DNA from 3 places in the Sneathiella sp. genome. Region 2 is predicted to be linked to each of the others. Evidence: riboswitches for the same ligand, from Rfam matches in the RefSeq annotation. Region 2 holds a riboswitch; each other region holds the start of a gene.
The links. Region 2 has a riboswitch for thiamine pyrophosphate ahead of V7723_RS10665 (ABC transporter ATP-binding protein). Riboswitches for the same ligand answer to the same signal wherever they lie in the genome.
Positions count from the first base shown of each region.

Region 1: linked by a shared signal. The riboswitch ahead of V7723_RS01880 (hydroxyethylthiazole kinase) and the one ahead of V7723_RS10665 (ABC transporter ATP-binding protein) in region 2 are both predicted to bind thiamine pyrophosphate.
Region 3: linked by a shared signal. The riboswitch ahead of thiM (hydroxyethylthiazole kinase) and the one ahead of V7723_RS10665 (ABC transporter ATP-binding protein) in region 2 are both predicted to bind thiamine pyrophosphate.

Region 1 is NZ_JBALWD010000002.1:162,463-164,782, forward strand. Features, by position in the region: gene V7723_RS01875 (MFS transporter) at 1-986, opposite strand, end outside; TPP riboswitch at 1,099-1,200, shown strand; gene V7723_RS01880 (hydroxyethylthiazole kinase) at 1,261-1,998, shown strand; gene V7723_RS01885 (TRAP transporter substrate-binding protein) at 1,995-2,320, shown strand, end outside.
Region 2 is NZ_JBALWD010000015.1:38,952-41,271, reverse strand. Features, by position in the region: gene V7723_RS10670 (PaaI family thioesterase) at 1-255, opposite strand, end outside; gene V7723_RS19815 (DUF192 domain-containing protein) at 286-762, opposite strand; TPP riboswitch at 808-911, shown strand; gene V7723_RS10665 (ABC transporter ATP-binding protein) at 905-1,714, shown strand; gene V7723_RS10660 (ABC transporter permease) at 1,711-2,320, shown strand, end outside.
Region 3 is NZ_JBALWD010000049.1:17,796-20,115, reverse strand. Features, by position in the region: partial or broken gene V7723_RS18760 (Ig-like domain-containing protein) at 1-583, shown strand, start outside; gene V7723_RS18755 (hypothetical protein) at 690-971, opposite strand; TPP riboswitch at 1,125-1,224, shown strand; gene thiM (hydroxyethylthiazole kinase) at 1,287-2,102, shown strand; gene V7723_RS18745 (COX15/CtaA family protein) at 2,163-2,320, shown strand, end outside.

The DNA of each region.
Region 1 (2,320 bases), on a different contig from region 2:
CCAAAGACGAACGCCATCGCCGCTAAAGCCGAGAAAAACAAGGCCAAATTGGTTTGCATGGACATCAACCCGATCAGCAACGGCTGAGCAACAGCGACAACCAGCAGGACGGTCCGGATATCATGGCGATCAATCAGACGTCCGACAACAAGCTGGGCAAAGGCCGCGATCGCATAAACCAACGCCGCTAGCAAGCCTGTTGTTGCGACATTCACGGTTAATTCGGGCATACTGACTTCAAACATCCGCGGGATGACAAATGTCATGGTCCCGAAGACAAAACCACCCGCCGACGTGACGAGAGCTATGGCAAGCAGAGCCCGCGGCCAGCCGGGCGTAAATCCAACCATCGCCTTTTCGGATGCAGACGATACCGGCGGCCGAACACGGCCCCGCCGGACGAAGACAATAAAACCAACACCCGTGACAATGGCCAGCACGCCCGGAACAATGAAGGCCAGCTGCCAGTTATAATCGGCGAGGATGAAGCCGGTCAAAAGTGGGGCGGCCGCAACACCCATGTTACCCCACACACCGTTGGTGCCAAGGCGCCAGCCAATTTTTCCGCCGCCTTGGATGATCATGGCAATGCCAACCGGGTGGTAAATCGCTGCAAAAATGCCGATGGCCGCCAAGCCAAAGGCCATTTGCAAGGGGGTCTGCGCAAAACTGGTGGCAATAGCCGAGACCCCAATACCAATAAAAAACACCGCAATCATGCCATTTCGTTGCCATTTATCGGCCAAATGCGCCGCCAAAGGAGCGCAAGCCCCAAACAGAACAAGCGACGGAATGCCATATGGGATCATTTCGGCGTAAGCGCCATCCTTTGCCAAGCCAAAGGACAGGCCGGCACTGAAGGCTGCCTTGGCGAATATTAGCATGAATAAATGGTCGACAAAATGACCAAAATTCAAAAAGGTAAAGCGTAATTTTTGGGCGTTCACGGCCAAGATCCGATCGTTGAGGGGTTTCTTTTCTGGCATTTTAGCATACGGAAAAGAGTGTTGTCCCAATACAATCGCGTATAACGGGATTTTCGTTGTTTTCTAGGTAAAATTTGTCGTTGCAAATCCCGGAATTCACCCTAATATAGCCGCCAACTCATCGGGGCGCCCAAAGGGCTGAGAAGCGAAAGAAGCTGACCCGTAGAACCTGATCTGGTTAGAACCGGCGTAGGGATTTGAGGGCAGGTTCATCTTCGTTTCGGGTAATCCATGTTCGCTAACCTTCCGCCAACATCTTATGGTGGAGCGGGATATGAACGAAGAATTGGCACGACACCATCTCAGCTTGATACAGGGCCAGCGGCCCGCTGTACATTGCCTGACAAATACAGTCGTCCAAAGTCTGACAGCCAATATGCTATTGGCCATCGGCGCTATTCCTTCAATGTCATCGGATATAACGGAAGTAGCCGATTTTACGGCCCGCTCCCAAGCGCTGCTCATCAATCTTGGCACATTGGATCCGGGACGAAAAGACGCTATCCAAGCCGCCATTACTTCTGCGAAGAACAATAATATCCCTTGGATACTGGATCCGGTTCTCATTGACAGAGCCCCGGCGCGATTGGCCTACGCACAAGAGCTGATTGGGCAAGCACCAGCTATTATTCGGGGAAATGCCGGGGAAATCGCGGCGTTGGGCTCGGATCCGAAATCATTGGCCCAAAGCAGCCAATCGATCGTCGCCGTGACCGGCGCTATAGATTTTGTCACCGATGGTCACCGGGAATCCGAGCTTCGGGTTGGTCATGACCTTATGAGCCGGGTCACCGGTATCGGTTGCGCTGGAACTGCGGCCATCGCCGCATTTTGCGCGGTGGTTACTGACGCCGACTATTTCGACGCCGTTGTATCCGGCCTCTATATTTTAGGCAAATCGGGCGAAAATGCTGCCCGAAAAGCACCCGGACCTGGCGCGTTTGCCGCAACAATTCTCGACGAAGTATATTTTACCAGCCAATCTTCCTCAACCGAAGGATCCCCAAAATGAGCACTCGCATATCCCGGCGCAACCTTCTGAAAACAGCAAGTATCGCTGCGCCGGCCGCCGCTGCGACATTGATCAGTTCACCGGCACGAAGCACGGAAGCTTTGCAGTGGAAAATGGTCACCTCCTGGCCAAAGGGCGCGCCTGGTGTTGGAACAACTGCGCAAAGACTGGCGGACCGCATCACCGCGATGAGCGACGGAAAACTTAGCGTCAAGCTCTATGGCGCGGGGGAACTTGTGCCACCATTAGAAGTTTTTGGGGCCGTGGGTGAAGGGGTCGCTGAACTTGGTCATACGGCTTCTTTCTTTTGGCAGGGCAAAGC
Region 2 (2,320 bases):
GATGGTGACGCAGCGACGACCGGTTGCACGAATAACGCCGCGGGCAAGCGCTGAATCAGCAAAAGACATCAACATGCCACCATGAACTAATTTTACACCATTCAAATGTTTTTCTGCCGCCCGAAAAGCTCGTATGGAAACTTCATCATCAATTTTCTTTTCATAATACGGACCATTTCGATTGGCAAAAGGAGCTGCCCCGATGACTTCCTCGAACCCTTCGGGGATATTGGCTTCTCCGATATTCTTTTTCATTTTTATGTCGGCACTTTCTTACGCATTACTCTAATAATTACTAAAAATAATATCCTTGACGGTATCGCCTATTCTGATTTCGTGCCTTAGCGCAAAACCCGCTGCAACTTCTAAGACTGCGCGAACAGGCTGAGAGGCTGAGATCGTGTCAAGTGAACCCGGTATTGTGTTCTCTTTTATATATAGAATTTTCCCCTGTTCATCTATGAACAACATGTCCAACGATAGCGGCGTATTCTTCATCCACATAAAAACGGGCGTCGGTTTATTAAAATCGAACAGCATACCTGACATTGGCTCGAGCATTTCTCGATACATTAATCCCCTATTCCGAAGTGATTGGTTATCCGCGACCTCCACAAGTAGTCTGATCTCCTGTGAAACTGTTTTCACAGATATCGAGCGCGTCTCAAACTCGCTCGCGTCCGTTGAAGTCGTCGAGAAAAGAAGGCAAAATAGAGCCACCAGAGTACAACTGCAGTAAAATTTCCCAATGTTCAGACACATTCTCCCAAATTTCCTTTGCTGAGAAAAATATATTCCCTATAGTGGCCCCTCCTCGGGGGGAGCCATGTCGGCTGAGAGGTTCCAATACAGGAACGACCCCGGTACCTGATCAGGCTAATACCTGCGTAGGAACGAGTTATTAATGGCCTCTGACATCTCAAATAATCGATTTCGAGCAAAGGGTAGCGCGCCCATCGCCGCTAATCAAGCAGATGCACGAATTGGACTTGATTTACGACTAACCGAATTGACATTTGGCGACATTCTTGTTCTCAACGATCTGCGGCTTTCTTTAAAACCTGGTAAAATTACCTGCTTACTCGGGCCTAGTGGTGTCGGTAAAAGCAGTATTTTGAAAATCATCGCTGGCTTCATCCCTTTACCTTCCGGTAGTTCCCTTAGTTGCAGCGATAATGCCCCATTAGGCAATCGAATCTCATTTATGGACCAAAAGGACCTTTTGCTTCCCTGGGCCTCCGCGATTGACAACGTTGTTATTGGCGCAAGGCTCAGAGGAGACACCCCTGATTTTGATCGTGCCCGGGAGCTTCTGAAGTATGTTGGTTTGGCAGACCGTGAAACCGCTCGTCCAGATACACTGTCCGGCGGCATGCGGCAACGCGTAGCTCTTGCTCGAACATTAATGGATAATTGCCCTATCGTTCTCATGGACGAACCTTTTTCGGCCCTTGACGCTATCACCAAATTCCGGCTGCAGGGATTGGCGGCAGATCTATTACAAGAAAAGACGGTATTGCTTATCACTCATGACCCGATGGAGGCTTTACGGTTGGGACATGTCGTTCACGTCCTTTCCGGGTCTCCCGTCACATTATCTCCGGAAATCATACCCGAAGGCGTTATTCCACGCGACCCAACAGATGATTATTTGAAACACCAATATTCAGAAATTATGCGCCAGCTTGCGCTAACCGACGGTGACGCTGTATGAATTACCTGCGGCCGATTATAATAATTATGGGTTTACTTGTTGTTTGGGGTGCCATTACCGAGATAACAGGCTTACCGAAATATATCTTGCCGTCGCCAATGCTCGTCCTCAATACGCTGGTCAGTAAAATAGGCTTAATTGCCGAGCACGCTGTCATTACAGCGATTGAAATCTTGCTTGGGCTGCTAGTGGGTCTTACCTTTGGGATGTTTTCAGCGCTAATGATTTCGGCATACCGACCGGTGCGTCAATGGGTATTTCCTGTCTTGATTGCCAGCCAAGCTGTTCCGGTTTTTGCCATTGCCCCTATTCTCGTGCTTTGGCTTGGGTACGGTATTGGCCCTAAAATAATCGTCGGTGCTTTGATCATATACTTTCCCGTAGCTGTTGGTTTTCTCGACGGACTAAACCGAACAGATCCTGCCTGGACAAGTCTCTCCAGTCTTTTGCAACAACGAAGTACAAAATCAAAATTATCGAAGCTCATTTTGAATTATCGATATATAAAAATACCCTTTGCTTTACCGTCACTATCTTCTGGCATACGCGTTGCCGCTGCCGTTGCTCCTATTGGTGCCATTGTCGGAGAATGGGTCGGTTCTTCTG
Region 3 (2,320 bases), on a different contig from region 2:
ATGGACATCGGTATCAGGTGATGGATCCAGCGAAGGTGTGTTTAGCCGAATTTACGGGGCTGCAGACAGAGTTTCCATAGGAACATCAGGCGACGACATCCTCATCGGGCATGACGGCAATGAAATACTTGAAGGCGGTTATGGCGCTGACGTTCTGGAAGGTGGCGTAGGCGATGATACGATCTCGGGTGGTCAGGGCGCAGACAGCTACATCTTCACTCGTGGTGACGGCCAGGACGTTATTGATGATAACGCCTCGGATGGGGCCTCGGACACCCTTGTCCTTGATACAGGCATCGACCATGACCAGCTTTGGTTCGAGCAAACGGGGGACGACTTACTCATCTCGGTTATTGGCACCAGTGATCAGATCACTGTCGAAAACTGGTATGCCGCAGCTGATAACAAGATTGAAGGTATTGAGACGAGTGATGGGCAAGTAACAGATATAACGGGTGTCGAAGCCCTTGTTTCTGCCATGGCTAGTTTCTCTCCGCCTGGCGGTGGCGAGACTGATCTGTCGGATCCTACATATGATCCATTGGATAGTGTGCTTGCTGCGAATTGGCAAACTCCAGTATAAATGACGTTACACGGCACTCAGAATCGCGCCGCGCTCAACGCGCTGCCGGTTCAATTGCTGACGTAGGTTTATGCCCGGATTATAGAAATCCCGACACAGAGTAATCTTATCCCGGAGTGAAATGAGGATACTCATAACCCGTTTCAAAAGGTGTCGTCGGCGAGGGCGCGGGGTAGGTGGACAGGTTCTTGGATTGGCAGTTGGTGCTGCTACAGACCATGCGCTTTGAAATGTTCTCAACTGGCATCACATAGACAAGGGCAGGCGGTAAGCGCTTTTTCAAATTTTCAATTAATATATCGGTGACCAGCACAGCAGATCTCGTGCAGTCATGACACCGAATTTCAATTCTGCGGTTATAAGTTTTGAGGTCTCCGAGCGTGGGCATTCATTTTCATATCACGCTGGCCTTAAGTCAGGTCAATGTAAAATACTATTATTTGAGCTGTAATTGGCTCCCGTACGATTGAGGGTTCGAAGGCGATATTTTTGGTTAAATTCAACTAGACAGCGCAGGAGCACAAACAGTAAAGTGCCAGTGTTACAACCCCAGGGGCGCTATTGCTGAGATGGCTTGTTTGCCTGTCCCTTTGAACCTGATCTGGTTAAAACCAGCGTAGGGAGTGTGCCGTTGTCAGAAATCGCCCTTTTAGTCGGTTGTTGATGTCACGTTTCCTACGATCACATAAATGGAAGCAAGGACATGCAACAGAAAATTATAGAGTCAATTTGGTCAGACTATGAATCGATTTGCGAAAACCGGCCGCTGATTCACAATATTACCAATCTTGTTGTCACCAATTTTTCGGCGAATGCGCTGCTTGCACTTGGGGCCTCTCCCCTTATGTCCCATGCGCCCGAAGAGCTTGAAGAAATTGTCGGTATCTCCAATGCCTTGGTTATCAATATTGGAACGCTGGATTTGCAGCAGATAAAGAGCATGGAGATTGCGGTGGAATATGCCAATAGAAAGCGAATTCCGATTGTTATTGACCCAGTGGGCGCCGGAGCAAGTGCCCTACGAACAAATACGACACTTTCTCTTCTTAAACAGGCAAATGGACCAATCGTGAAGGGGAATGGCGGCGAAATACTGGCGCTCGCCAATCAACAGGTGCAATCAAAAGGGGTAGACAGTTTATACCTGCCGTCTGACGCAATCACGGCAGCACAATCCTTGATAAATGAATTTGATGTGTCGGCGATAGCTATTAGCGGCCCGGAAGATGTGGTGCTCGATGGAACGAATTGTACGATCCATGCAAATGGTTCCAGTCTTATGCCGAATATCACGGGAATGGGCTGTATTCTGGCAGCAATTACAGGTGCTTTTTCAGCGGTGAGCGAAACCCCTTATACCGCGGCGCGAAACGCCATCTCACTGGTAAGTATTGCAGGGGAAATGGCGGCAATGAAATCACAGGGCCCAGGCAGTTTCCTGCCGCAATTTCTCGATCAGCTCTATGCGATAACACAGGAAGATTTGATGGCTCGGTTGAATGTCCGAGAGGTCTCTTAGAACTGCGGCGGATGGTCGCAAGGCATTGCATTCTGTCGGTAGTTCGGTATGTTGCCAAGCATGGAAAATGAACATGCCGTATCGTCTTCTGCCGCGGTCCCGACAAGCCAGAAACTGATTGTTTCCTGGCTGATTCTGGTAGCTATATTGGTATTTGCGATGATCGTCCTGGGCGGAGTGACCCGGCTGACCAATTCAGGCTTGTCCATGACCGACTG